DNA from 4 places in the Thalassotalea montiporae genome. Region 4 is predicted to be linked to each of the others. Evidence: predicted binding sites of a transcription regulator. Region 4 holds the regulator's gene; each other region holds the start of a gene.
The links. The regulator LexA, encoded in region 4, represses DNA repair genes until DNA is damaged. The targets are predictions, from matches to a motif close to TACTGTATNNNNATACAGTA.
Positions count from the first base shown of each region.

Region 1: a site for LexA is predicted at 4,281-4,300, ahead of ACSLUR_RS11165 (DNA recombination protein RmuC). Genes of this name have one in related genera too.
Region 2: a site for LexA is predicted at 4,973-4,992, ahead of ACSLUR_RS02850 (YebG family protein). Genes of this name have one in related genera too.
Region 3: a site for LexA is predicted at 4,895-4,914, ahead of recA (recombinase RecA). Genes of this name have one in related genera too.

Region 1 covers NZ_JBQRUO010000003.1:109,179-116,663, forward strand. Annotated here, with positions in the region: gene ACSLUR_RS11150 (MBL fold metallo-hydrolase) at 1-130, opposite strand, end outside; gene ACSLUR_RS11155 (sodium-dependent transporter) at 314-1,639, shown strand; gene ACSLUR_RS11160 (GGDEF domain-containing protein) at 1,789-2,880, shown strand; gene ACSLUR_RS11165 (DNA recombination protein RmuC) at 2,912-4,213, opposite strand; gene ACSLUR_RS11170 (hypothetical protein) at 4,697-5,230, shown strand; gene ACSLUR_RS11175 (hypothetical protein) at 5,332-5,871, shown strand; gene ACSLUR_RS11180 (hypothetical protein) at 6,302-6,757, shown strand; gene ACSLUR_RS11185 (IS110 family RNA-guided transposase) at 7,109-7,485, opposite strand, start outside.
Region 2 covers NZ_JBQRUO010000001.1:663,135-670,619, forward strand. Annotated here, with positions in the region: gene moaC (cyclic pyranopterin monophosphate synthase MoaC) at 1-451, opposite strand, end outside; gene moaB (molybdenum cofactor biosynthesis protein B) at 455-997, opposite strand; gene ACSLUR_RS02830 (molybdenum cofactor guanylyltransferase) at 997-1,641, opposite strand; gene moaA (GTP 3',8-cyclase MoaA) at 1,644-2,645, opposite strand; molybdenum cofactor riboswitch at 2,632-2,814, opposite strand; gene moeA (molybdopterin molybdotransferase MoeA) at 2,902-4,137, shown strand; gene ACSLUR_RS02845 (DUF3718 domain-containing protein) at 4,284-4,649, opposite strand; gene ACSLUR_RS02850 (YebG family protein) at 5,052-5,420, shown strand; gene ACSLUR_RS02855 (M48 family metallopeptidase) at 5,420-6,178, shown strand; gene ACSLUR_RS02860 (response regulator) at 6,863-7,228, shown strand; gene ACSLUR_RS02865 (chemotaxis protein) at 7,228-7,485, shown strand, end outside.
Region 3 covers NZ_JBQRUO010000001.1:348,495-355,979, forward strand. Annotated here, with positions in the region: gene ACSLUR_RS01475 (sugar kinase) at 1-798, shown strand, start outside; gene ACSLUR_RS01480 (hypothetical protein) at 917-1,330, opposite strand; gene ACSLUR_RS01485 (hypothetical protein) at 1,611-2,099, opposite strand; gene mutS (DNA mismatch repair protein MutS) at 2,132-4,696, opposite strand; gene recA (recombinase RecA) at 4,966-5,994, shown strand; gene ACSLUR_RS01500 (hypothetical protein) at 6,471-7,485, shown strand, end outside.
Region 4 covers NZ_JBQRUO010000007.1:143,924-151,408, reverse strand. Annotated here, with positions in the region: gene ACSLUR_RS17005 (cytochrome c oxidase subunit 3) at 1-697, opposite strand, end outside; gene ACSLUR_RS17000 (cytochrome c oxidase assembly protein) at 772-1,314, opposite strand; gene ctaD (cytochrome c oxidase subunit I) at 1,327-2,919, opposite strand; gene coxB (cytochrome c oxidase subunit II) at 2,944-4,446, opposite strand; gene lexA (transcriptional repressor LexA) at 5,016-5,630, opposite strand; gene ACSLUR_RS16980 (NAD-dependent epimerase/dehydratase family protein) at 5,764-6,786, opposite strand; gene tviB (Vi polysaccharide biosynthesis UDP-N-acetylglucosamine C-6 dehydrogenase TviB) at 6,797-7,485, opposite strand, start outside.

The sequences.
Region 1 (7,485 bases), on a different contig from region 4:
CGATAAATGCGATGACTTGTTCAACATCGCCACCTGGATCAACAACTGCTGCCAGCTTGGTTTCATCACACCAAAATACCGTACAATTTTGCTGAAACGGGGTCACAGGAATTATTTTATATTGAAGCATATCGCGCCCTAATCTTGGTTTTTATCATAATGTTTCGATCATATGGGCTAATTGTCAGCAAGCCAATAGCTGGGCGATATTAAATATACAATCGAGTAATAGGCTAGTATTTTTCACTTCACTAACTAACGCGAAATCGGTAAGCTCGCTACATTAAAAAATAACAATAACCTTGAGTAAACTTTGACCAGAGATTCCTTCCATTCCCGTATCGGTTTTGTTTTAGCAGCGGCTGGCTCAGCCATAGGTTTAGGCAATATTTGGGGCTTTCCCACCAATGCAGCCAATAATGGCGGCGGCGCCTTTTTATTCGTTTACCTTGTGGTAACCTTATTGCTCGCACTGCCGGCACTGTATGCCGAAATTTATATTGGTAACCAAACACAGAAAAACCCTGTAAGTGCGCTTGGTGAAGCGTGTGCCGAGCGAATGCCAAGGTTTGGCCGTTTTGCTGGCAAACTTGGCCTGTGCGGCGCCATTATGATGTTAAGTTTCTATACGATTGTTGCCGGTTGGATGCTCGCCCATGCGTTATCGGCAGTTGCAGCACTTGTGGGAACAACAGACTTATCCGTTTGGTTAGCAACCGATAGCACAGTTCGCAATGTAATATTTACGCCAATATTTATTGTGCTTGGCGCGCTAATTGTGCACCAAGGGGTACATAGCGGTATCGAACGTTGGTCGGCGCGATTAATGCCTATGTTGTTAATAATGCTTGTTGGTTTAATTGTTTATATTTTGCAACAAGAAGGCGCAATGGCGGGCTTAAAGCAGTACTTAATCCCTGACTTTAGCCAAGTAACGAACCCAAGTTTAGTAATTTCGGCTATGGGACAAGCCTTTTTCTCGTTATCAATTGGTGTTGGTGGCATGATGGTGTACGGCTCATATATGGCGAAAGACAAAGATATTGGCAAGCTCGTGCTGTCTATTGGCGCGCTTGACACCTTTATTGCGTTTTTAGCTGGCTTATTAATTATTCCAGCGCTATTTGTGGCTCAGCACGCTGGCCAGCAAGTTTTTGCCAATGATCAATTGATCGGTGAAGGCCAGCTAATTTTCCAAATTCTGCCAACACTCTTTAGTTCGATGGGCACCATAGGTTTAGTGGTCGCTGCGGCATTTTTCTCGCTACTTTCCATTGCCGCACTCACATCAACGATTTCATCTACCGAAGTACCTGTGGCCTACTTGGTAGAAGAAAAATCGTTTACACGCCGTAAAGCAACCTGGTTAATTTCAGCGATTGTACTGATGGCAAGCATGGTTTTAGTGGCATTTTTTGATGTGTTATTTGGCTTAATCATCCAAGTGTTAACCACGATTATGCAGCCGCTTAGTTGCCTGTTTTACTTTATTGTTGTTGGCTGGGTATGGAAACGCGGTAACAAGTTAAAAGACCAAGCAAGAATTGCTGAGCACAAATGGCTTGGTTTATGGGGCAATTATTTAGCTTATGTTTGCCCTATTTTACTTACTGTTGTATTTGTTAATGTGGCGTTTTAATACGCCACTTTTTATACACGATAAAATAGCCAAAATGATTATAAGCGCTTAGCAATTAGCTTTGTTAAATAACAACCTCGCGCTTCATATAAAAGCCCGATATTTAGACATAAGCGATTAATTAAAAACAATACATAATAATTATAACAATGTTGTTTCAAAAACTACTTACTACAGGCATTGCCCATCAAAGCTTTTCAGTGACCAATAAGGTCAGGATGATGAATTTGATAGGCATTATCACCACCCTAGTTTCAGGTCTTTACACGTTTGCCTACGCCTTTGTGCTCGACAACATATCGGTCGCGTTAATCAACTGCGTATTCACGCTAGCCTATGTTGTCACACTAGTGTTCAACTATTTTCAAGCATTTCGCGGCGGTAAAATCTGGTTTTTTGCCACCTTAATGTTGCACTTAATGGTGTGTACTAATTTGTACGTTACCAACGCAACAGGCTTTCATTTATATTTTTTCCTCGTCCCTACTGGCGTATTTTTACTGTTTGAATTAAGGGAAAAAACAGAGAAAGTTACCCTAAGTTTAATCGCGCTCGCTTTATACTTTTACTGTGAAAACACAATAAACCCAGCCCCACTGATTGATTTGTCTGACAGCTTTAACCACATTCTTTATCAATCAGTTGTTTTAGTGATCATGCTCGAAGTAATTTTAGTGCTAACAATATTTGCTAATGAAATTGAAGCCAATGAATTAAAGCTAACTAAACAAGCAACGACTGATGCGCTAACTGGCTTATCAAACCGTCACGCTTTCTTTGAACACGGCAGCAGTTTATTTGAATCAACGAAGCACCTTAATCGCCCACTGACCATCATATTAGTGGATATTGACCACTTTAAACGTATCAATGATCAGCATGGTCACTTTGTTGGCGATTTATGCCTAACCGAAGTCACAAAGTTAATGGCTGCCCAAAAGCGCGAGCAAGATATGCTTGCCCGCATCGGCGGTGAAGAATTCGCGATAATACTGCCAGACACAACCTTGTCAGAAGCGAACAATATTGCTGAGCAAATGCGTATTACCATCAGCCAACATCACATTCCATTGGTAGGTGATCAGCATTTTCACTGTACCGTTAGCTTTGGAATTGCCAGCAGAGATGCAGATGCCAGCTCGCTTAAAGAAGTACTAGTGCACGCAGACAAAGCGCTTTACTTAGCCAAAGAACTTGGCCGAAATCGCGTACAAATTTTTCAATCGCCTAGCGATAACTAATTTCAGAACCTCGCTAATTTTCAGAAACTCGTTAATTTTTAGATAGTAGCGGATTAGCTTCCGTCTCTTGGCCAATGTCTACTTGTTCAATTTTTTCAAAGCGACGGGTAATTTTATCTGCCGAGGTATGAATTTGTTTAACATCATTTGCCGCTTGGTCGATATGGCGTGCTAAGTTGTTAAAACGCCCTTGGAAGCGGCCAAAGTCTTGCGCCAGCATGCCCAAGTGCTCTTGAATTAAATGCACTTGCTGTTTAGTCGCTTCGTCTTTAATCACCGCTCGTGCCGTAGTTAAAATGGCCATGAGCGTAGTTGGCGATGCTAACCACACACGTTGTTTATTGGCATATTCAACCAAGTCAGCATGGTGGGCATGAATTTCCGCGAAAACCGCTTCAGCAGGAATAAACATAACTGCACCGTCAGCGGTTTCATTTTCAATTAAATACTTGCTGGCGATATCGTTAATATGCTTTTTAATATCTTGCTTAAACTGCTTTTCCGCATTTTTACGCACCAACAATTCATGCTCAGGGTTGGTCATGGTTTGGTAGCTTTCCAGCGGGAATTTCGAATCCACCACCACATTACCTGTCGGTTTTGGCAGAAATAAAATACAGTCGGCAATCTTACCGTTCGATAAGGTATGTTGCAGGGCAAATTGGCTCTCAGGTAATACATTTCGCACTAGCGAGTTTAATTGTACTTCACCAAAGGCACCGCGCGAGCGCTTATCCGCTAACACTTCTTGCAAACTCACAACATTGCTGGAAAGCTCCGTAATCTTCTTCTGCGCGTCGTCAATTAAAGCCAAGCGTTTAAGAATATCGTTAAAGGTTTGGGTGGTTTTTTCAAAGCCTTCACTTAAGCGTTTGTCCACCTGACCACTAATTTCTTGCAGCCTTTTATCCGTTGATTGGGTGAGCTTTTCAATACTTTGCGCCTGCTCATCACGGTTCACTTTCGCCATCAAGGTAAGCTGCTCTTGCAACTGCTGCTGTTGCTGACGAAACAATTGGTTTAACGACTGAAACTTCTCAAAGAGCTGCTGCTGGCTATTTTGATCACTTTGTTTATGTTGTTGCATCAACTGCAACTTAGTCTCTGCCATCAACTCTTTAATTTGATGCTGATTATTGACATAGCCTTGCTGAAACTGCTGAATCAGCTGGCTTAAATTCGCCTCAATACGGGCAACTGACGCTTGCTGCTCGCTCTGGTTTTTCTGTCTAAAAACACCAACTAGATTGATTAGAAAATTAAGGATAACTAAGGCAAGTATTGAAATTAGCAATAACTCGCTAGTGGATAACTGTTGGAAAAATTCGTTCACTGGCTCACCGTGAAAACGCTTATGTTTTGTCGAGCAAAGCAACTAAGCTAAGCCCTTTTAACACAAACACTGTAAATATTAACAGTTATTAGTAACATAAATTAGCACAATAGGAAATGCTAGCAGTGGTAATAGCTTGAAACTAGCCAGAATTTAGTGTTTTTCGTGCAATGAAAACGACAGTATCATAGACGAATGGGGACATTAGTTCGAAAGAAGCTATCAACTTCTATCAGTAATTAATTTATTAAATTTAACATGTATATAAATACAGTTCATGATGAATCCTTCTTTCCGCGGTGAAAGCGCGCAAATTGCTCCCTTTTAACAAGCATATGTTTTTTCGTATTTGCTAAGTTATTGGCTAGTATAGAAAAGTACTATTCGCTAAAGTAAATACTAATAAACTAAAAGTTAGGGGCTGAGTGTGGAAAGCGCGCAATTTGCCTTCTAATAAACTGTTAGAAGAATAAAGGAGTAGGTTTGGAAATCGAAGAGTTTTTCAAAAACACAATAACTGGTATTTTATTGCTAAGTTGTTTCGCAAGTATTATGTCAGTAGCACTATTAAAACTAGGTAAAACTTTTCTTTATAATGTATTTCCCAGATATAGAAACAAAATAAAATCGATACCTAGGTTAAGAGCATACAAACAAGGATATTCGACAAGTTATATTAATAATGATGACAGCGGTAGGTTTGCGACTTCTTACTTTTTCTATCACATGTCATTGTTGGTTTTATGGTCAATATTTGTCGCATTTTGCTTTTCTGTATTTGCTATTATTGCTCTCAGTAGAGAGCTAGTTGAAATTGATATATGGATCTTTATTTTTCCATTTCTCGGCTTTTCTTCATCATACAAAGCTTTTGAAAGTTATGAGTATATCTATCGTATGTATTTGTCGTCATGGGGCAAAGCAATGAAACACGCTGAAAAAACATTTTATGAAGCATATCCTGATGGCGTTAATAAAGTGGAAAATTCTTCTAACAAGAAAATCAAATCGGACTAAAAACGCTTGGCTTAGTTCGCTGCGCTCACAAGTATAGCCAAGCATTTTTAGCCGTTTATTTAAGCGTTAGGTTTACTTTAATTTAGGAGTAATTTGAAATTATGCCGAAGGATTGGATCGATGTTGCAGATACTGCTGTTAAAATAGGTTTAGGCTCCTTGATAACAGGTATATTTACTTATTTAGGTGTTAAATTCAGTAGGAAATCAGATAGAGCGCAATTTAAATTAGAGCACAAAACTAAATTACTTGAACAAATATCTAGTGACGCTGAAGGGTATTTCTCTGCTTGGAACCTCTTAATTTCACCAGTTTCAGCAGCTGCAAAAAAACTTCCACATGATGAGCCCGTGAAAGAGTATCCTGAGCGTAACCTTAAAATGATAAGAATAAGAGACGGAGAATTAAGAGATTCTTGGACACAAAAGCATGCTGTAGTTTCTAAACTTAGCCTGTTAAAAGCAAACGACGCAAGTGAAAAGTTCATATATTGTGCTGAAGCTGAAAAAGAGCTTCGCGATGCTTTGTGGTTTGATGAAAGTTACTTAAATTATAATCAAGTAGAAGAATACAGAAATAGAGTCAGGACGCTACAGAAAGACTTCTCTGAAGCACTAGCTAATTACTACAATGAAATGTAAACCTAACAAGCCAATGCAGGCAGGGACTTTTAACAGTTGGCTTCCGTCACTGCGTTCGTTATTTTAGCCAACTTATTAAAAGCCCCTGATTGGGGCGTTAGGTGTCATTCGTATTGCATTGAAGTTTTTAATTTTTCAAGCAATTTGTAATATCAAGTACAGGCTTACTTAAAGGGAGTTTTCTTCAGCGCTAATGGATTAATTCAACGCCCTACTTTCCATTAGCCAATTAACCTTTTAAGTGTCATTAAAAATGTAAACATAGGTGTTTTTCCAAGCGCTCAGGTGTTGGCGGCAAAGCCGCGAGAGTTGTGCTAAACACCTAACAAGTAGTTCAATCGGACTTGTAACGCTTGTCTCGGTTTTTGCAAAAAACGCAAAAACACAAGCCAATCATTACAAGCCGGTTAACTAAAGCGTTAGCTTTACCATGAACCTATTCGAAGATTGCAGAAAATTATTATCTTATTTTGATGCGGGATACCTCAAGGCTGAAAGTGTTGTGTCTTGGGCTGATAAACAAGTTTTAAAATATAACGGTGACTTACCTGATTGGTTGATGGATTTAAGTACCTATGGCCCTGAGAAATACAAAAAGATAAATGGTTTAAATTATCCTGAGAGTTACAAGCTTTCTTATATAGAAATTTTCGATCTCGAAGTTGAAATTACAGATTATAAGAACTCACTTGAACTTAGAAATTTTATAGACAAAATATCTATGTTGGCTATGGGAGAAGATACAAATATAGAAAAAGTTTGGGTTGGCTATCGTATCGATGATGCAGAAAGCTCTGATAACCCTTGTGATGCTTTTTTAATAGCCAAAGACGCAATTATTAAATTTAAGCCACATTGCTTAAATCTAAGTAAATTAGTAGGGTAAAGCTAACAAGTAGTTCAATCGGACTTGTAACGCTTGTCTCGGTTTTTGCAAAAGACGCAAAAACACAAGCCAACCATTACAAGCCGGTTAACTAAAGCGTTAGGTGTCATTCGTATTGCATTGAAGTTGTTAATCTTTCAGGCAATTTTTGATATCAAACACAGGCATACTTAAAAAGGAGTTTTCTCTAGCGTTAATGGATTAATTCAACGCTCTACTTTCCATTTGCCAGTTAACCTTTTAAGTGTCGTTAAAAATATAAACTTAGGTGTTTTTCCAATTACTCGGGTGTTGGCGGCGAAGCCGCGATAGATTGGCTGAACACCTAACAAGAGACTATGGCGTCAACAACTAATTTTTAACTGTTGGCGCTTCCCATATCACACCGTCTCTGAGCATCGAATTTAATATCACCACCATCTTTCTGATACAGGCAATTATCGCCACTTTTTTGGGTTTGCCTGCAACGACTAATCGTTGATAGGTGTCTTTAAACACGGGATTACTTTGAATCGCTGACAGCATCGCCATGTATAACACCGTGCGTACTTGGTGCCGTCCACCTTGGATTCTCCGTTGTCCTTTATAACGCCCACTTTCTCGGTTCATCGGTGCAACGCCAACTAAACTGCTCGCCTGTTTACCCGTCACATAGCCAAGCTCTGGTAAATTACTGATGATTGACGCTGCCGCTATTTTGCCAATACCTGTCAGTATCGTATTTTTCG
Region 2 (7,485 bases), on a different contig from region 4:
CACCTGATTTAGTGGTTACAGCGATACCTTCAATCACCATGTTAGGGTCAACGGCTTTACACATGTCGAACAAGGTTAAACAGGCAACTGACACCGCCGTTAGTGCTTCCATTTCAACACCAGTTTGGCCCGAAAGCTTGCATAGGCTAGTGACTTTAACTCGGTTGTGCTCAGGCTCGAGAGTAAAGTCAACTTGAACTTTTGTCAGCATCAGTGGATGGCAAAGCGGAATTAAATCGCCACACTTTTTCGCTGCCTGAATACCGGCAATACGCGCTACGGCGAACACGTCTCCTTTTTTATGTTTGCCTTCGGTTATCATGGCTAAAGTGTCTGCCGACATCTTGATATAGCCTTGTGCCGTGGCCTGACGCTGCGTAACCGCTTTGTCAGTAACATCAACCATGTTGGCTTCGCCTTGTGCATTCAAATGAGTTAGTGAATCACTCATCAATTAACCTCGGGTATGACAGTTAACATCAATATTTTTCAGGTGCGGTGCAAAGTTGCACGGCTTGTGGCTGGCATCAAGCTGCTCTGCCAATAACTTATCCCATGCGGTTTTACAGGCATTAGTTGAGCCGGGTACACAAAATACTGCGGTACCATTCGCCATACCAGCAAGGGCGCGAGATTGCACCGTAGAAGTGCCAATTTCACCTAATGAAATATGACGGAAGGTTTCGCCGAAACCTTCAATCTGTTTGTCAAATAATGGCATTAAGGCTTCAGGCGTATTGTCACGGGCGGTAAAGCCTGTGCCGCCAGTTGAAATAACCACTTGCACATCGTCACTGGCAATCCATTTCGAGACAATGGCGCGTAATTGATAAACATCGTCTTTCACTATCGCCTTTTCAGCCAGTGTATGGCCTGCTTGAGTTAAGCGCTCGACTAATGCAGCGCCTGAGGTATCTGTTTCTTCACTGCGGGTATCTGAAACGGTAAGTACAGCGATATTTAATGGAATAAATTCAGGTAAACTTGCTTTGGCCATTAATAACTCCTTAGTGGCGTCAACAGTTGCGACTGAGCTTGTTGCCAGTCATCAGGGGTATTGGTATTGGTTAATGTACTGGGCGTTAAGCACCTAATTGACTGATGTGGCATTTGTGCCAATAGCGCCTTAATCGAAGGCCCTTTCGCACTTTGACTTAGTTGAACTAAGTGCTGATTAAAAAACAATTCAGTATAGGCATTGTTTGGCAAATAAAGCGGTAGTGAGTGTTGTTCAAAATGTACCGCCTGCTTTAGCAGCTGCCCAGCCTGTTTTAACTGAGTTAATACTTGGGCGTTCATCAAGGGCAGGTCAACAGGAATAATTAATGCTGCCTGACAAGGTACTTGTGCAAATACGCTATAAATACCGCCCAGTGGCCCAAGTTGTGGCATTAGATCAGGTACGATATTGGCCTTGTTGTCGGTCTTGTTTATAGCTGAATCTGTGCTTAAGTTTTCCGATGACGCGCTAATCACCACGCGATCAACACCAGCATCAGCAAGCAGTTCTTGACTAAACGACAACATGGTTTGCGAACCCGCTTGCTGCGCGCGCATTAGCTGCGACTTATTTTTCCCCATGCGGCGTGACAAACCACCAGCGAGCACTATGCCAATGCAGCCATTTTGATGGTTATTCAAGTTTAGCCTCCTAACATCGACAAATGTTTAGTGGCACCGGTCAGCCGGTCTTGTAAAAAGTGGCTAGCCTTTTTATCACCCAGTAAGGCGGTAATTTCGGCTGCTATGCGTTCAATCTTTTCGTCACTGGCTTTAGCATCGTCTTGAGAATCTGGGGTTAACAAGTGACGTAATTCGTGCCCTTGCTCGGCAAACAAGCAAAGGTGAAGTTTGCCGAGCGAGCTAATTCTCAGGCGGTTACAACTCGCACAGAAGTCTTTGCTGTACGGCATGATAAGGCCAATTTTGCCAGCATAGTCTGGGTGGTAAAACTCTTGCGCTGGGCCTGCGGTTTTATCTCTTAACGCTGGTAGCCAGCCATTTTGCAGTAAATGACGCTTAATGGTGTCACCACTAACGTGCTGTTGATCGAAGAAGGTTGTGTTATCACCAGTTTGCATCAACTCGATAAAGCGCAATGAAACAGGTTTGTCTTTTACCCAAGCTAAAAAGCGTGACAGTTCATCTAAATTAAAACCGCGCATTAATACAGTATTTACCTTCACTGTTAATTGCGGCGCCGCAAGTGCTTGGTCAATGCCCTCTAAAATGGTGGCTAACTTGTTGTGGCCAGTAATTAGCTGAAACTGCTTGGCATCTAAACTATCAATACTGATATTGATAGCGTCTAAGCCAGCATCTAACCAGCTCGGCAAATGCTCAGGCAATTTATAACCATTAGTGGTAATGGCTACTTTTTTAATCCCTGAGGTATTTTTACAGGCACTGATAATTTCAGGTAAGTCTTTTCGCAAAGAGGGCTCACCGCCAGTAATACGAATTTTCTCGGTGCCTAAACGAGCGAAGGTTGCCGCCAGTGTTTTGATTTCGGGCAGGGTAAGAAAGTTGCGATCGTGATCGCACTGATAACCATCAGGTAAGCAATATTGGCAACGAAAGTTGCATACATCAGTAATTGAAAGGCGCAGGTAATAAAACCTGCGACCAAAAGCGTCTTGTAACATCTCACCTTTCCAAATGCGGGAGGCTAGCGCGTTTCCTTGCTAACCCTGGTGGTTTGACTTGTGGTCGCTGTATTGCGTTGCCACTCGTTAACCACGGCTTATCAGACTTATCTTTGTCGCTTGATGCAACAAATACTTAGCGCTGAAAAGCTCGGCGAACCAAATTGTTCCTTAAGCATAACAATTCACAGCTAGATTTCAAACTTGCATAAAACCCAGTATATTGAGCAGGCGCAAATTATTATAAGGTTTTGTCATGGCTGATTGTTTTAGTCAATCGGGGTTGTTGCCATTTGAGCAAGCGAAAACCCTCATATTAGAAAATGTTCCAACCCACAGCGATAGCGAAGAAATTCCCATTGAGCAGGCAATTGGTCGAGTTCTGGCCAGCCAAGTGCTGAGCCCCGTCAATGTGCCGCCTCATGATAATTCAGCGATGGATGGCTATGCCTTTGCTCAGGCAAGTGTTGAGCACACCAGTAGGTTAAGGTTGGTAGGCAAAGCGTTTGCGGGTGCACCCTTTCAAGGCCAAGTCGGCGCTGGTGAATGTGTTCGCATTATGACTGGTGCTAAATTGCCTTTAGGCTGTGACACGGTTGAAATGCAAGAAAATGTCGAGGTTCAAGACGAACAGCATGTGCTGCAACAAGCAACGAAGTACGGTCAGCACGTTAGAGCGACAGGTGAAGATATTCAGCAGCAGCAAGTATTGATGAACAAAGGACATCAGTTAACGAGCGCTGATATTGGAACCTTGGCTTCTATCGGTATTGCCTCCGTCACCGTTGTGAAACTGCTGACTATTGCGTTGATTGCGACAGGAGATGAGTTAAAACAGCCAGGTGAAGTGTTAACGGAAGGGGATATTTTTGAAAGTAATCGCTTCTTTTTGTCGGCGATGTTGAGCAAGCTACCAGTTAAGGTGATTGACTTTGGTGTTATCGCTGACGATAAAGAGAAACTGCGAGCAGCGTTTAATCAAGCTAACCAGCAAGCCGACGTAGTCATCTCAAGTGGCGGCGTTTCCGTGGGGGAGGCTGACTACACTAAACTGATTTTGGAAGAATTAGGCCAAGTAGGCTTTTGGAAAATTGCCATGAAGCCAGGCAAACCGTTTGCTTTTGGTAAGCTTGCTAACAGCACCTTCTTTGGCCTGCCGGGAAATCCAGTGTCAGCATTGGTCACTTTTTACCAGCTAGTTGTGCCTGCACTTTACCAAATGATGGCTGCCAAAATGCCACCGCGCGTAAAACTGCCGGCAGTAACAACTTCAGCACTGAGAAAAGCACAGGGGCGAATGGATTTTCAACGGGCGGTTTGGCAGTTAAATAGCGAAGGCCAACTTGAAGTGACAAGTACAGGCTCACAAGGCTCTGGCATCTTAACCAGCATTGCCAAAGCTAACTGCTTCATTTTGTTACCACAAGATCAAGGTCGAGTGGAGCAGGGCGAAATCGTGACGATAGAGTTGTTTGACGAGTTAATCTCATAATTAGCTACTTTCCTGAACAGTAATTTCTAGAGCGGCTCAGGTGTTACTAGCAGTGACTTAAGGATTAGTTTTATGAAATGATGTGCTCATTTATGAATGATTGTAATGAGCACACCGTTTTCTGAACTGAGGCATGAGATAGTCACTTATTCAATAAAGTTAACATTAATTTTATCCGCTTTGGCTACGTCGATAATTTCAACACCACCAATACTGTTTTGCAGGCGAGAGGCGGTTTTATAAGCACCGCGAGTTTCCGCAAAAGTAATAATATCGTCGCCATTACACATAACTTTCAACGCAACGTCATGTGTTGATAGATTGTAATCCTCCATTGCCACTTTCATTCGAATGGGTTTGTTGCTAGCCGCTGATTTACATACTTTGATCAATGCGCGCTCTACTTGTTTGTCCATTGCCATACTATTGCCGCTTACCAGCGCCAACGATATACCAGCAACAACGCCAGTGATGACAGTTTTAACCTTAGTTGTTTTGATTGGACTATTCATTGTTAATCTCCTTAATTTAGATGGCGTGCAAAGTGCTACTGAGCATCAATTAGCACGCTTGTTTAAAGTGCTGTTGTAGGTGTATTGCCAAGCACAAGTTAATAGTGGTGTTTTTTCATCGAAAAGTTGTTAATGAGTAGAGACTGGCTGTAAATATCTTTACCGTATAAAACAGGTTGTTCGTCGCTAAGTGATTAATAAATAGTCTCTTATTGAAAATGTGAATAATGATTTTTGAAAAATATAGTTACATTCAATACCGGTAACACGAGTCTATAGCCGACAAACGGCGACAAAAGTTTGGTGAAAAATTGGAATTGTGTTACTGTCGATCTATACAGTTTATTGTCTAATGTTTTGCTGCGTTATATAAGTGCAGTGTTCGGTAAATGAGGGAAACGCATGGCAGTTGAAAGTCGGTTTGTGGTAATTAGAGATGGCGTGGAGGTGCAGACGTTTATGGATAAGAAGGCCGCTGATGAATACGACAAAATGTTGGATATGGCAGATAACTTGTCTGCGATGCTCACCGATGCACCAATCGAATTGTCAGAGCAAGTAACTGAAGACCTTAGTATCTTTTTAGCGGAGCGACGCGAAGAAGTGCTCATTGCGCTGCAAGCGAAAAAGCCAAAGCCAGCACCAAAAACTGAAGCGCAGTCTGCGAGCGACAAAGAGCAAGCATCAAATAAAGTAAGTAAAAAAGATAAAGCGACTAACACTAGTAAAGCTGATAGTAGTGATGAAGAACAGCTTCCAGAAGCAAGTTAGTGACTGCAAACTTACAAACTGCATCTTCGGGTAGCCTGTCATATCAATTGATTTATAGTGACAAACGCAAAACAATAGGTCTACAAGTTAAGCACGGGCTTATCACAGTGCGTGCTCCCTCCTTTGTTGATAAGACTTTTGTTGAGCGATTTGTGGCCAGTAAAGCAAGCTGGCTTAGGGCAAAAGTTTCTCAACAGCACAATACAGAAAACCGCTTACCACGCTATCGGCTTATGGATGGTGGTCGTATGCTATTTATGGGCAAAGAGTTCGATATTACAGTGCAAACGGGTCGCAGAAGCAGTATTGACCTTGGTGATGAGGCTTTCTCTTTTAAACTGCCAGGCAGCTATTTTGCTTCAAGTGAAGATGAAATAAATAGTAAAGGCACACCTAGCAAGTTAACACTTCAGTTGGAAAAACAGCTTGATCAATGGCTCAAAGAACAGGCGTTAAAATACCTGCCTGAGCGGGTCAGATATTGGTCATCAATAACCAACTTACTTCCGCAAGAGGTTTTGATTAGGAAGTACAAATCCCGTTGGGGAAGTTGCACGAGTCGAGGCGTTGTCAGCTTAAATAGCCGACTAATGTTGTGCCCTGTCGAAGTTATTAACTATGTTATTATTCACGAGCTTTGCCACCTGGTTCATCTTAATCATTCCGCAAAATTCTGGCAGCTTGTAAACAGCCATTGCCCTGATGTGGAACAAGCTAAATCTTGGCTTAAACAAAACCAGCGAGAGTTCTATTTTTAATTTCAGTAGCATTCTATAAATAATTAGCGCTTGAACATTTGTTTGAGCTGCTTTTTCCAGATGCATTGAAGTTAAAGCTAATCAGCTTTCCTCTGCTTTGTAATAATTGCTTAAGTAACCTAGCGCTTTATTTTTTCAACTGTTTTTATATCTTTCTATATAAGCCTTTTCTTTGCACATAATCTGCCCCTGCGAATATTTTCGTATTTTTTTCATGAATGCGTAATTTTTATACGACTAAAGCGGTTATATATGAAAATTATTTGTTAATTGAGCGTTAAATTTAACGAACTATTTTCAAATTTTTGGATCAAACAATGCATAAGCAGTAAATCAGAGGTAAGAATGCACAAGTAGTAAGGTTGGGTTTATGAGGAAAGGTCATGAAATTAACAACGAACGTTGTCAAAATGGTACTGATATATTGTATATCAGCGATAATTTCGCTCTTGTTAATTAAGCTACTGTTGCCATTTTAAAGGCTTTTTTGCCACAGAATTAATTTTTTGTACCAACTGGTTTGGTGCAAGGTCTTTACTTATCTCTATATTTTTCGCCTTATTTATCTACCTGTTCCCATGTGTCTAAAAATCTTACAAATATTGTTGATATTCATTAACAATTTGAAAAATATGCGTTAGATTAGACTATTAAAATAATAATAACGAAAGGAAGTACCTCTTTATGAGTTCGTCGGTTCTTATTTGTGATGACTCGAATCTCGCGAGAAAACAAGTGCTAAGAAGTTTACCCTCGCAATGGGATGTAGATGTTCAACTTGCCAAGAATGGTCTTGAAGCATTGTCTGTGTTACGCACTGCCAATATTGATGTCATGTTTCTTGATCTAACCATGCCTGAATTAGATGGCGTCGGTGTGCTTGAAGCACTTCAACAAGAAAATATAAGCCTGCCTGTATTTGTTATTTCTGCAGATATTCAACCTGAAATGCAAAATAAAGTGTTAGAACTAGGTGCAAAGGCTTTTTTGCGTAAGCCTATTAATGCCGATACCTTAGCCTCGACTTTGCAAGATTTTGGAATTCTGTAATGGCGTATGAATTAACTGAAGATCAACAAGATTGCTTGCAAGAGTTGATCAATGTTGCCATGGGTCAGGCAAGCGATCAGCTCGCTCGCTATTTAGACTCCTTCGTCTACTTAACCGTGCCTAATATTGCCTTGGTCAATGGTCAAAAGTTGAGTGATGACCTTGTTGCTAACGAAGCATCTATGGCTGTTGTGAGCCAAGGCTTTTTTGGTTATGAGGGGATTCGTGGCGAAGCCTTACTGGTCTATCAACACAAA
Region 3 (7,485 bases), on a different contig from region 4:
GCGGTCGGCCGTGATGCGGTAAGTGACAATATGGTCAGCCAGTTTCAAGTGGAGCAGATTAGTACCGATTACGTCTATCGTCACCCTGAGCAAACTGTTGGTGCTTATTTAATTGATATTGATAGTGCAGGGGAGCGCAGCTTTACTTATTGGCGAGGTCAAGCGGCGGCGCGCGAGACCTTTGCATTAGTCAGTGATGAGCAGCTTAGCCAGCTTATTGAGCGTACAGACTTATTTTATTTTTCTGGTATCTCAATTGCGATTCTTGCAAAAAATGATCGCGAGCGTTTTTGGCTATTTGTTGAGCGACTGGCTGCTCTTGGCAAACAAATTGTTTTCGATACCAACTTTCGCCCTCAACTATGGCCAGACAAAGCTCTAGCTCAGCAAGCGTTTCAACGTGCGTTAAGGGTAAGCACTACGGTATTTGCTGGCGTGGAAGATCTCGAACAACTAGCGATGGGTAATTGCTTTAATTCCGTAGCAATGTCCCTGAATGACTTTGCCATTGATGAACTGGTGATTAAGCATGGTGAACATGGCGTGCGAGTGATTCAGGACGAAAAAAGCCAGTTTATTGCTATTGAACCTGTAGCGAATGTTGTCGATACCACGTCGGCGGGTGACTCATTTAACGCTGGTTATCTTTATGCTCGCTTAGTTGGCAGCAACATAACTTTGTCGGTAAGTTACGCGAGTTTATTAGCAGCGCATGTTATTCAGCACCGAGGGGCGATTATTGCGGCGGAGGAATTTGCACCAATTCAAGTATCGTTAAATACATTAATGCAAAGTTAATTTGCCCTGAACTATGTCAACAAGAATGGTAAGGGAAAACAAAAGCTCGTTATTTAACGAGCTTTTTTATTGGCAGAACTTGTGCCTTTCGGTTTGAGTTACAGCATAGGCTTGTTGATTAAGAGCGTTTTACTGCCTTAACAAAGCTAGCAACAGATTGACCATTGCATTTCAATGACGAAACTCGGTGGCCAACAGCACGCACGCCTTCTTTAACGGCTTTCATACACAATTGGCTTTCCATTGATTGGTTGCCAGAAACAATCACTGTCTTGTGCTCAACCTTGTTTGCACTTGCTTTGAATGACGCAGCGAAGTCTTTCAACGTTTCGCCATTACATTTAGTGTTATGTAATTGGCGTTTATTCTGGGCAAATTTTGCTGCAACAGCGTTGTAGCCTTGCTCAGCTGCCAGCATGCATAAATTGGTTTCTGTTGACTTATCTTTGCCAACAAATTGAATGTTTGCCGCTGATGTCTGTGTGCTTAGCGTCACTGCGGTAAATGCTACTAGACCGATTAATTTTTTCATCACTACCTCGCTATGAAAATTGTCAGGCTGCACATAAAGCACCGCATGACTTGAATCTCTTACTAAAAATCGGCGTGGATTATAAGGTCAGGTGTGGTGATGTAAAGAGATTTGGTGATCAAAAAGTAGACTGTTTGAGCCATTTATAAGAGCACTTTGTAAACCATACTGAACGTTTCACAGGCCTTAGATTCGCTGCTTAATTTATTCTACTCGCTAATCAATAAGATAAGGCGTTGGATAGGCAACAAGCATGTAAAAAATGATTTTAGCTGTCAGGTTAATCTATTAAGTCTAAGCCAAAATGTTTTGCCATGCTCAATAGCCATTGGCGAATCACTTGCTGGAGTTTTACCGCGTTTTCAGTGCCTATCCATTTACTATTTTGGCTCTCTTGAGCGCCACCGCTTTTGTCGCTTATTTTCGACAATTGATCAATCAGAAGCTGTTCAGTTGTACTGATCACTATCAGTTGTTTACTGCCGAGTTCTGCAAATTTAAACGCTACAGTTTGACTCTCGTCTAATTGAAAGCCTGTTATGGGGTCATCGCTACTTGTTGTTTGTAACAGAGTGCTGAACTTTTTATCAAAATACTCAGGCGACACTATGGTGATCTGGCAGCTTGGGCTATTGGCTTCGTCGCCATACCAATTGGCTTTTAAGGTTTCAAAATTCGCCCAAGCTTCAATGCGCTCTAACTCATGTTTAGTAATATTTAGGGCATCAGACACTTGCTGCTCGGCAGCAATACGAATGGGTAATTTCACTAACTGATGCTCCTGTTTTGATATAGATAAAACTATAACTGTGATTTTAATTGATAGAGTAAATCAAGTGCCTGCTTGGCACTAAGCTCGTCAACGTCTAACTGTTTTAACGACTCTACCACAGGATGTTCAACATCCATTAACGGCAACTGCTCAAATGCTTGCGGTTTAGTGGCCACCGTTGGTGCTTGCTGCGTTTCCAATTCCGCTAAACGCTGTTTGGCACGGCTGATCACAGGTTTTGGAATACCGGCTAATTGCGCCACTTGCAGGCCAAAACTCTTGCTGGCGGCACCTTCTTGCACGGCATGCATAAAGATAATGTTGTCATCGTGCTCAACGGCATCTAAGTGGACATTAGCTAGCGTGTCGATTTGCTCTGCCAATAAAGTCAGTTCGAAATAGTGGCTGGCAAATAACGTAAAGGCTTTAGTGTTTAAGGCGAGCATTTCGGCAACAGCCCAGGCCAGTGATAAGCCGTCGTATGTGCTAGTACCTCGTCCAATTTCATCGAGTAAAATCAAACTGCGATCACTGGCGTTGTGCAAAATATTAGCGGTTTCTGTCATCTCCACCATAAAGGTCGAGCGGCCACTGGCTAAATCATCTGACGCGCCAATACGAGTGAATATGCGATCCACTAAGCCAATTTCAGCGTTGTCAGCCGGAACAAAGCAACCAATATGCGCTAGCAATACAATCAGTGCGGTTTGGCGCATATAGGTGGACTTACCGCCCATGTTCGGGCCGGTAATGATCAGCATTTCGCGGCTGTTATCAAGCACAACGGGGTTGGCAATAAAGGCATCATTGGTCATTTGCTCTACCACAGGATGGCGACCTTGCTCGATGTTAATGCGCTTGTCTTTGGTTAGCTTAGGCTTTACGTAATTAAGCGTTTCTGCGCGCTCAGCAAAAGTGTTAAGTACGTCAAGTTCTGCAATACCTTGCGCTAAAGTTTGCAGCTGTTCAAGTACAGGCATCACCTTATCGAATAGCTCGTCGTAAAGGCGCTTTTCTAGCGCGAGAAAACGGCTTTGCGCGGTCAGTACCGTTTCTTCATGAGCTTTAAGCTCTTCGGTAATATAGCGCTCGTTGTTTTTCAGGGTTTGACGACGAATATATTCCGCAGGCACTTGATTTGAAGAGGCTTTGCTTACTTCAATAAAGAAACCGTGTACCTTGTTATAACCCACTTTTAGCGTTTGAATACCGGTGCGTTCTTTTTCGCGGGTTTCAATTTCTGCCAGTAAGTTCGTTGCTCCTTCGCTTAAATCGCGCAAGGTGTCTAGTTCTTGGTGATAGCCGGGAGCAATTACGCCGCCATCGCGAATAAGCACTGGTGGGTTCTCAATAATCGCGCTGCTTAGTAGCGCATACAATTCACCCATCGGCTGGGTTTGCTGCGCTAACGCCGCTAAATCTGACGTGCTTGATTCTGCTAGTAAACTTTGGAGTTCTGGCAATTGACCTAACGCGTTACGCAGGCGAGCAAAATCTCGAGGGCGCGCAGAGCGCAGGGCAATACGGGCAACAATACGTTCAATATCACCAATTTGCTTAAGCACGGTTTTAAACTCTGGATGTAACTCGTCGTTGATAATACTACCCACAGCGTTTTGTCTTGCCGTTAATACCGCTAAATCGCGAAGCGGGAAGTGCAGCCAGCGTTTTAACAGTCGAGAGCCCATAGGCGTGGCTGATTTATCCAACACTGAGGCTAAGGTGCTTTCAACGCCACCTTGTAAGTTATGGGTTAGCTCTAAATTACGACGCGTCGCTGCATCTAAAATTACCCCAGTTTGTGATGATTCGGCGACAATGGCGCGAATATGGGGCAGGGCAGTACGCTGGCTGTCTTGTACGTAATTCAGCAAGCAACCGGCCGCCATTAAGCCGCGCGGCAGATCATCCACGCCAAAGCCAGTGAGCTCTTTGGTTTGAAATTGCTTAGTGAGAATACTAATGGCGGTGTCTAGGTCGTAATCCCACTCTGGGCGGCGACGTAATCCCTTGTGAGCTTCCAGTAATTGCGGTGCGCTAAAATCTTCTGGGTACAGCAACTCCGCCGGTGATAGTCGTTGTAATTCTGCTTGTAATTGCTCTGCGCTGTTTGGTTCACTGACCACAAAGCGGCCACTGGTCATATCTAAATAGGCCAAACCAAAACCAGTTTTCACTTCGCTAATGGCAACAATTAGGTTGTCTTGGCGATCGGACAATAAGGCTTCATCACTGACAGTGCCAGGCGTAACAATTTTTACTACTTTGCGCTCAACTGGCCCTTTGCTCGTTGCAGGATCACCCACTTGTTCACAAATCGCGACCGATTCTCCTAGTTGCACTAGCTTAGCTAAATAGCTTTCGACTGCATGATAGGGCACGCCGGCCATGGGAATGGCATTACCACCAGACTTGCCACGTGCGGTCAGTGAAATGTCCACTAAGTCTGCGGCTTTTTTCGCGTCGTCGTAAAACAGCTCGTAGAAATCACCCATACGGTAAAATAACAGAATATTGGGAAATTCCGCTTTAATTTTAAGATATTGGCGCATCATAGGCGTATGCGTAGATAAATCGGCAGGCGCTGTGGTCATAAAAAGATAAGTGTTGTTAGCATAAAATTGACGTGGATTATGCCATAAAGCCCTGCATTCCCCTACTAGAGAATTACTCGCTAAAGTACTGGTTAAAACTACTGGATAAGAAATACTCAAACTAAGGAGTGAAACAATAAGTTTATTATTAACAGTGCTTTAGCTTTGATTTGGTAAATAATATTATTTTACACTTGATACTGTACGAGCGTACAGTATACTAAGCGCAACTTAACAAATTAACGCTATCGTATTTATTGGAGCGATAAATGGACGACAACAAAGAAAAAGCACTCTCGGCCGCGCTTGGTCAAATTGAACGTCAGTTCGGTAAAGGTTCAATTATGCGCCTTGGTGAAAACCGTAGTATGGATGTAGAAACCATCTCTACTGGTTCACTAGGCTTAGATATTGCCTTAGGTGCAGGCGGCTTACCAATGGGTCGTGTTGTTGAAATTTACGGTCCAGAATCGAGTGGTAAAACAACGTTAACGTTAGAAGTTATCGCAGAAGCACAGCGCAACGGTAAAGTATGTGCATTCGTTGATGCTGAGCACGCACTTGACCCAATTTATGCGGAAAAGCTAGGTGTTAACATCAACGATTTACTTGTTTCTCAACCAGATACTGGTGAGCAAGCATTAGAAATTTGTGACATGCTAACTCGCTCAGGTGCGGTTGACGTGATTGTGGTTGACTCGGTTGCCGCATTGACACCAAAAGCAGAAATTGAAGGTGACATGGGTGATTCGCACGTTGGTTTGCAAGCGCGTATGCTATCGCAAGCGATGCGCAAACTAACAGGTAACCTGAAGCAGTCAAACACTATGATGATTTTCATCAACCAAATTCGTATGAAAATTGGTGTGATGTTTGGTAACCCAGAAACCACAACCGGTGGTAATGCCCTTAAATTCTACGCTTCAGTTCGTTTAGATATTCGCCGTATTGGTGCAGTAAAAGCGGGTGATGAAATTGTCGGTAACGAAACTCGAGTTAAAGTTGTTAAGAACAAGATTGCACCACCATTCAAGCAAGTAGAATTCCAAATTATGTACGGTGAAGGTATCAATAACCTAGGTGAGATCTTAGATCTTGGCGTACAGAACAAGATGGTAGAAAAAGCTGGTGCTTGGTATAGCTACAATGGCGACCGTATTGGTCAAGGTAAAGCGAACGCAACCAAGTACTTAAAAGAGCACCCTGAAGTAGCGCAAGAGCTTGATGGCCGTTTACGTGAGATGTTCCTATCTAAGCCAAGTGAAGCCGAAGCGGAAACTGAAGCTGAGACAGAATAAACTATTGCACACACTACACTTACTATAGGTGTGCAATTACCAGAGCTTCATTTAAGCACTATTTTAAGCGTAGAGCCCAAGCTCAGAAATAGTACAAGCTCAGAGATAATTAAAAAATCCCGCCAGTGCGGGATTTTTTGTTTTCAGCGCTAAATTAGCTATAGCAGCTGATGGTCACCAATTGTGCTGAGGCATGACATAACTCGACACAAACTTTTCATCAAAAACTCCTCTACTTTTGTAAGAAATTTCAATATGATTCAATAGCTTCTTTGATGAAAGTTACTACTTAAGCCATCCATATTAATGATAAAACTAACTATTCGGCTGAATCATCTAAGTAAGTAATTTACAACATGTGTTTTAACAATGCGCCAAGTTATAGGCATAGATCATTAACCTAAAGTTCTGCTAATAATATAGAGAGCTGAGCAAGAGGATAATTGTGTTGCCTGCAATATGCTGATAGGGACGTTATGAAAAGGCTTTATACTGCTGTGCTGTTAACGGCAGTACTTTCAGGTTGTGATACCGCAAATCTCCACCTTACCGAACAACAATATGAAGACGCGCTAGACAATGGCGACATCGTTACTCAACTCACCTTACTTGACGAACTATACCAACATGCGCCTGAGGTTTATGCGCAAGATTATGAAGATAAACAAGCGCTAGGTGCAGTGATTGAACAGCTCATGGCAAATCCGAAAAACTTTGCAGGCATAAGCGATGAGCAATTGTCCTTGGTGATTGACTTTGCACCGAGCTATCAGCCCTTTTCATACGCGGCCATGCATTTAGCTGAAAAGCAGCGAATTAAAGGCAATATTCAAAATGCGCAGAACAAGGTAGCTTTGCTTAAGAAGGGGCTATTAGAGAAATTAAAAAAAACACCAAGTCATATTGAGGCTTACGAAACTCAAATTACTTTAAAGGGCATAGCGCCGTATTTTCTTCAATCACAGTATGCTCGCAACCTACTTGGTAGCTATCGTACTGAAATACTCAATAGTTATCAGCTTAATGCAATTGTTAATGGCTTAAGTAATGTTCATAGTATCAATCAAGAGCAAATACGTTTACATCGCTTTTTAGTTAAGCTAACGCCCGAAAAAGTAGAAGCATTATCTGCAAGTATTAACCAAGAGCAAGCGGATATCCAACGTATTTTAGTTTGGCTTTACAAGCAGCAAGTTGAGCAGGGTATAGCAACGGCTAGCCAGTCAAACGATTACTTACTTTCGCTACTAAACAACCGCTATGGTCGTCAGCGACTAGACTCACTGTGGTTAAATGTGGTGGAGCCAAAAGCTAAAAAAGCGGTGATGACCGCGAAAGAGACCTACTTAAGTGACCTAGATTTGATTGCGACTAAGATTTACCGGGTGGCGGGTGACAATAACCAACTAAAAGCGCTTTATAAGCAAACACTTGAATTAGACGCTAAGCTGCTATCGCTAATGTGGCCTCCAAACGGTTTGATTAATTTCA
Region 4 (7,485 bases):
AGAAAGTGTTGCCATAAATACCGCTGTCTAAGTACAGCTTCATTTCATCTGAATAGGCGTGCGCATACTCCTCTACTTGCAGGAATAAGAAAATTAGACCTAATAGAATTGTCAGACCCAGCCACACTTTCAGTTGTTTGCGTTTGTCTTGTTCTAACGCGACATGGGCAAAGTGTGCAGTGACCGATGACGTTAGCAGGATCATGGTGTTAATCAGTGGCAAGCCATACCACCCCATGGCCGTTGTTTCTGTGCCATCTGGCGTTTTAAGTAATGGCCAAGAAGCGGTAAACTCAGGCCATAGCACTTCCCCTGTCATGGCATTATTGCCTGCTCCGTCTAACCAAGGCACAGCAAACATGCGCGCATAAAACAATGCACCGAAAAATGCCGCAAAGAACATCACTTCGGAAAAAATAAACCAGCTCATACCTTGTTTAAACGAGTTGTCGAGTTGGTTGCTGTATAAACCCGACATCGACTCGTCAATCACATTACTAAACCAGCCATAGACCATGTAAATACAGGTAGCCATACCTGCAAGCAAGACCCAGCCGCCCCAACTAGACTCACCACTAGCCAATGTTGATACATATTGCCCAGCACCTATGGCAATCAAAAATAAGGCAATTGCACCAACGATTGGCCAATGGCTTTGCGCGGGTACGTAATAAGTTTGATATTCTTTTGTTGTCATCGCTATTCCCCGTAATCTTTCCTGTCGTACTCGCCTGCACCTCGCAATTAAGCGGGTGCAGGTACGGCTAACGCTTATGAATCAGCATTTGCTGTCACATCATATAAAGTGTAAGACAAGGTCAATGTTGAAATATCGTCTGGTAGTTCGGGATCAACATAAAACTGCAACGCCATTTCGACATCTTCACTTGCTTGTAACGGTTGATGATTGAAGCAAAAGCACTCTATTTTCTGAAAATAAAGCGCCGCTTGACCGGGCGATACCGAAGGTACTGCCTGACCAATAATAGGACTTTGTGATTCGTTTTTAGCGTAGAATTTCACTAATTTCATCTCACCGGGATGCACTTGAATCTCGCGCACCATAGGCTCAAATTGCCAAGGTATTCCTTTGGCAAGATGGCTAATAAACTGCACAGTTACCAGTCGGCTCTCGTCAACACCTTTGTCGTTGACTTGTGCCGCAGTATCAGCGGTTTTGCCGTTCAGTCCGGTGATTTCACAAAACACGTCATACAAAGGCACCATGGCAAATCCAAAACCAAACATAGCGAATACGACTAAAACGAGCTTTTTCGCAGTTTTTTGAATATTTTGCTGTGATGCGTTTGTCATGACCGACTCCTGCTAATCTATTTTCGGCGGCTTTTCAAAGGTGTGGTATGGCGCAGGTGAAGGCACTGTCCACTCGAGCCCTTCAGCACCGTCCCAAGGTTTCGCTTCGGCTTTTTCACCACCGCGAATACACTTGATAACCACAGCCAAGAAAATTAACTGCGACAAACCAAACGCAAAGCCGCCAATACTGACCCATTTATTAAAGTCAGCAAATTGCAGTGCATAATCTGGAATGCGGCGCGGCATACCGGCTAATCCCAAGAAGTGCATAGGGAAAAACAGTAGGTTTACGGAAATCAGTGAACACCAGAAATGCCATTTACTCAGTGCGTCGTTGTACATATTCCCCGTCCATTTCGGCAACCAATAGTAAGCGGCAGCAAAAATTGAGAATAACGAGCCAGTCACTAGCACGTAATGGAAGTGAGCAACCACGAAATAGGTGTCGTGATATTGGAAATCAACTGGAGTCATCGCCAGCATCAGCCCAGAGAATCCGCCAATAGTAAATAAAATGACAAACGCGATAGAGAACAACATGGGGGTTTCGAAAGTCATTGCGCCGCGCCACATGGTCGCTACCCAGTTAAAGACTTTAACCCCAGTTGGCACCGCAATTAGCATCGTACAGTACATAAAGAAAAGCTCACCAAAGAGTGGCATGCCCGTTGTGAACATGTGGTGCGCCCAAACAATAAACGATAAGAACGCGATAGAAGCCGTAGCGTATACCATGGAGCTATAGCCAAAGAGCGGCTTGCGAGAAAACGCTGGAATGGTGGTTGAGACAATACCAAAAGCCGGCAAGATCATAATGTAAACTTCGGGGTGACCAAAGAACCAGAAAATATGCTGGAACATGACCGGATCACCGCCACCGGCAGCATCAAAAAAGCTTGTGCCGAAATAGGTGTCAGTTAACACCATAGTGACAACACCCGCGAGCACCGGCATTACCGCAACAAGTAAGTAAGCAGTAATAAAAAAGGTCCAAACAAACAGCGGCATCTTCATGTAAGTCATGCCTGGCGCGCGCATATTCATGATTGTAACAACAATATTAATCGCCCCCATAATGGAGGATATCCCCATAATGTGGACAGCAAACACGAAGAATGCCGTGCTGCCATTGCTGTAAGTGGTGGATAGCGGTGCGTAGAAGGTCCAACCGAAGTTAGGTGCTCCGCCGCCAATAAAGAAGGATGCCAGTAAAATACTGAATGCAAATGGCAATATCCAAAAGCTCCAGTTGTTCAAACGTGGAAGTGCCATATCAGGGGCACCTATCATCATCGGAATCATCCAGTTTGCCAAGCCCGTAAAGGCCGGCATGATGGCACCAAACACCATGATCAAACCATGCACAGTGGTCATTTGGTTAAAAAAGTCTGGCTCTACAATTTGTAAGCCTGGCTGGAATAACTCGGCGCGAATCACCATAGCCATAGCGCCGCCAGTTAAAAACATAATAAATGAGAACCACAAATAGAGCGTGCCTATGTCTTTGTGGTTAGTGGTATATAGCCAGCGCTTAATACCTGTTATCTTGTGATCGTGATGGTCGCCGTGGTGGTGATCATCATGAATTACATCAGTTGTCATAATCTTTCCTCCCTAGCTATACGACTACTTAGCACTTACAGCATCAACGTCTGCAGGTTGCACGACATCGCCCGTGTTGTTGCCCCAAGCATTGCGCTCGTAGGTCACCACAGCGGCGATTTCTGTTTTCGTGAGCTGACCGCTAAATGCCTGCATAGCGGGATTTTTCTTACTACCGTTGTACACAATATCGATATGCGCAGTAACATCTCCCAGGATCATTGGGCTGCCAATCAATGAAGGGAAAGCTGGTGGTAAGCCAGCACCTGTTGGCTGATGACAAGCAACACAGGCTTTCATGTAAACCGCCTCACCCTGCACCATTAATTCATCACGTGTGTAGGTTTTGCTTAAATCTTCAGTTGCCGGTTGTGAGGTTTCTAATTCGCTGGTAGCAGCATTTACTACTTGCGACATAGTTTCTAATTCTTGCTCGACAGTTGCCGCAGCGCTTTCGCCGCCAGCTAATGCATTGACGTCGCTCGCTTGAACACTCTCTCCTGTATTGTTACCCCAAGCATTACGCTCGTAGGTCACGACCGCCGCAACTTCTTTTAACGACAGTTGTTTACCAAAGGCTGGCATAGCGTTTTTACCGTTGAGGATAATCGCAATATGCTGGTCGATTTGATTTGGGTCAGTTGCAACAACACTGCCTTTAAGTGCGGGGAATGCTGGCGGTAAACCCAAGCCTGTTGGCTGATGACAAGCGGCGCAGTAGGCGGTATATGTGGTTTCACCGAGCTGCATTAGCTCATCCATCGAAACATTGGCGTTAAGCGAGGCAGCCTCCGCGGCTTTGGCATCAGCAATCAATTGCTTTTGCTCACTCACCCAAGTGGCATAGTCTGCCTCAGATTTAACCTCGACAACAATTGGCATGTAGCCATGATCTTTGCCGCAAAGCTCGGCACATTGGCCTCGATAGACACCAGGCTCGTCTACTCTAGTCCACGCTTCATTGATAAAACCAGGGTTGGCATCTTGCTTAACTGCGAAAGCAGGTACCCACCAAGAATGGATAACATCGTCAGAAGTAATTAAGAAGCGGACTTTTTTATTAGTGGGAATAACTAATGGTTTGTCTACTTCCAATAGGTAGTTTTCACCTTTTGTTTGACCACTGCCATCGCGATTGTCAAATTGTTCTCTTGGTGTCGAAAGCACCGAATAGAACTCAATACCTTGGTCAAAATATTTGTAATGCCACTTCCACTGAGAACCTGTAACTAAGATGGTAATGTCTGAGTTATCATTATCTTCCATCTCAATCAATGTGCTAGTGGCAGGCACTGCCATCGCGATGAGAATAACAATGGGAATGGCAGTCCAAAGTATTTCTACCTTGGTACTTTCATGGAAAGTTGCAGGCTTAACGCCTTTTGATTTGCGATGGAATACCATCGACCAAAACATTGCGCCGAACACTAAAATACCAATTACGGTGCATATCCACAGTACCAGCATATGAAGGTCATAAACCTCATTGCTGATTGCGGTAACCCCTTTGGTTAAGTTCAGCTCCATCTCCGCCCAAGCTGTGCTGGAAAACAACGTACTACTAAAAATGCTCCCCAAAAACAGCCAACCTAGGTTACGTCTTTTCACTCGACATCTCCTCTACCCTGTTGAATAACAAAGACATCAAAGCCGTCGATAGTAAAACTTTCGACGTGGGCTTACTTTGCAGATCGTGTTGTGATGTATGTTGTAATGTAGTTGTTGTGCGCACATCACTTATTCTTATGTTTTATTCGTTATTATTGTTTGCGCACTTTACAACCTAGAATTACTCAATTTTTAATCAAGATCTAGTGATTTATGATCAATTCTTATTATTTTTTCCTTATTTATCAGTAGAGTATGAGCTCTAATAAAAGAGCCCCGCGTCGATTAAATTATGTGCTATCAAGCGCTTGAGAGGGGATGCAGTCAACTAGAAAGTTTAGTAGTGATAGGTTTTTTGGACATAAAAAAGCCAACGAAATTCGCTGGCTTAATTAGAAAAATATAGGTCAGGTAACTAAACAAAAGACTATCAATCTATTCGTCTAGCTAATGATAAAAAAATAAACCTTGAAAAGAGATGCTTTATCTTACATCCAATCTGCATTTCGAATAACGCCAACAGCAATACCTTCAACGTTAAAGTGCTGACTGGTTAGATCAACTTCTATTGGTGCGAATTCTTCGTTCTCTGCATGCAGATAAACCACATTACCCTCGCGTTTAAAGCGCTTCACAGTAACATCATCTTCTACCCGCGCGACAATGACTTGGCCATTGTGAACATCAGTTGTTTGATGCACTGCCAATAAATCACCGTCCATAATACCGATGTCTTTCATACTCTCGCCGTTAACACGCAGCAAGTAATCTGCAGCCGGTTGGAATAAATTGCCATCAATTTGATAACGATCTTCTACGTGCTCTTGCGCCAATATTGGCTCACCAGCTGCAACTTGACCAATTAACGGTAAACCAGATTCTTCAACAAATGCATCGGCTAACCGGATACCACGTGAAGTACCTGGCAGCATTTCAATGTAGCCTTTCTTTGCTAGTGCTTTTAAGTGCTCTTCAGCAGCATTAGCTGATTTAAAACCGAAGAAGTCGGCAATTTCAGCTCGTGTTGGTGGCATGCCAGTATCAGCAATTTTATCTTTGATAAGCTCAAATATTTGAGATTGTCGTGCGGTTAATGGCTTCATAGCGATACAGGTCCTCTCCTGATATCCATACAGCATTACTGTAAGTATATACACACTGTATGGATATGCAAGACCAATTTAAAACGCACGATCTAGGCGAGAGAATATGCTGGCTTGCAATATTCCCAAAAGGCTAGGTTACATTCGCCAAATACCAAGGCATAGCTTCAAGAATACCTTGTTGAATACGATGGCTTGGATCGTATCCTAGTGCTGACTTTGCTTTAGAAACATCAGCTTGCGAGTGTCTAACATCACCCGCTCTAAAATCTCGATATTCAGGCTCTGTTGCAATCTGAACACTATTATCTGATAAGGCATGCTTGATAGATGCATAAAGCTCGTTGAGCGTCGTTCTATCGCCAAGTGCAACATTGTATACCGCGTTTTTCGCTTCAGCGGGCGCGGTGGCCGCTAGAATATTCATTTGTACGGTATTGTCGATATAGCAAAAGTCACGGCTGGTTTCGCCATCACCATTGATAAACACAGTGTCGCCTTTAATCATGGCAGCAGTCCATTTTGGAATTACCGCCGCATATGCGCCATCAGGATCTTGCCGGCAACCAAACACATTGAAGTAGCGTAAACCAATACAATTAAATTCATAAGCTCTAGCGTAGACATTCGCGTAAAGCTCATTAACGTATTTTGTTACCGCATAAGGGGAAAGTGGGCTGCCAATATTCTCTTCAACTTTAGGCAATGCCGGATGATCACCATAAGTAGAACTGCTGGCGGCATAAGTAAAGCTCGTAACATTTGCTTGTTTTGCTGCCTCAAGCATATTCAAGAAGCCTGTAACATTGGCTGCATTAGAGGTAATTGGATCTGCCAGTGAGCGCGGCACAGAGCCTAAAGCTGCTTGGTGTAAAACATAATCAACACCATCGCATACTTGTAAACAGGTGCTAACATCGCGAATATCGCCCTCTACAAACGTAAACGCCTGCCATTGCTCTGATGAAACGAGTTGTTTCACTTCTTCCAGGTTTTTTTGATAGCCTGTGGCGAAGTTATCAAGACCAACAACTCGTTGATCTAGTTTTAGTAAGGCTTCTAAAAGGTTAGAACCGATAAAGCCAGCAACACCTGTAATTAACCAAGTTTTAGGCTGCGCTTTCAATTCTTGGCATATTTGTTCGTACTTATTCATACACTCTGCTCTATAGACGCATATCAACTTGGTCTTTGGGAAGCACACACTTTAAGTCATACAAGACATGTGTCGCTTTACCTAACGCATGAATTTGCTCAGCCCCCATCGCTTTAAACTCGTCGTGTGCTACCGCCAAAATCACCGCGTCATAATCACCTTTTTTAGGCTCGGCAGTAAGCTTAATACCGTATTCTTCTTGCGCTTCTTCACAAGCACATAGCGGGTCAACAATATCAACATTTACGTTGTACTCTTTAAGTTCCTCAACAATATCAATCACTTTGGTATTGCGAAGATCAGGACAATTCTCTTTGAAGGTTAAGCCCATCACCAACACATGAGCCTGTTCTACTTGAATACGCTTTTTCAACATACCTTTGATAAGCTGTGAAACCACATAGTGCGCCATACCATCATTTAGGCGGCGCCCTGCAAGAATCATTTCAGGGTGGTAGCCCACTGATTGCGCTTTGTGTGTTAGGTAGTAAGGATCAACCCCAATGCAGTGCCCACCGACTAAGCCTGGGCGAAACGGTAAAAAGTTCCACTTGGTGCCCGCGGCTTCCAACACTTCTAACGTATCAATATCAAGCTTATTGAAAATAACCGATAGCTCGTTAATTAACGCGATGTTAACGTCACGCTGCGTGTTCTCGATGACTTTAGCAGCTTCAGCTACTTTAATAGACGAAGCTT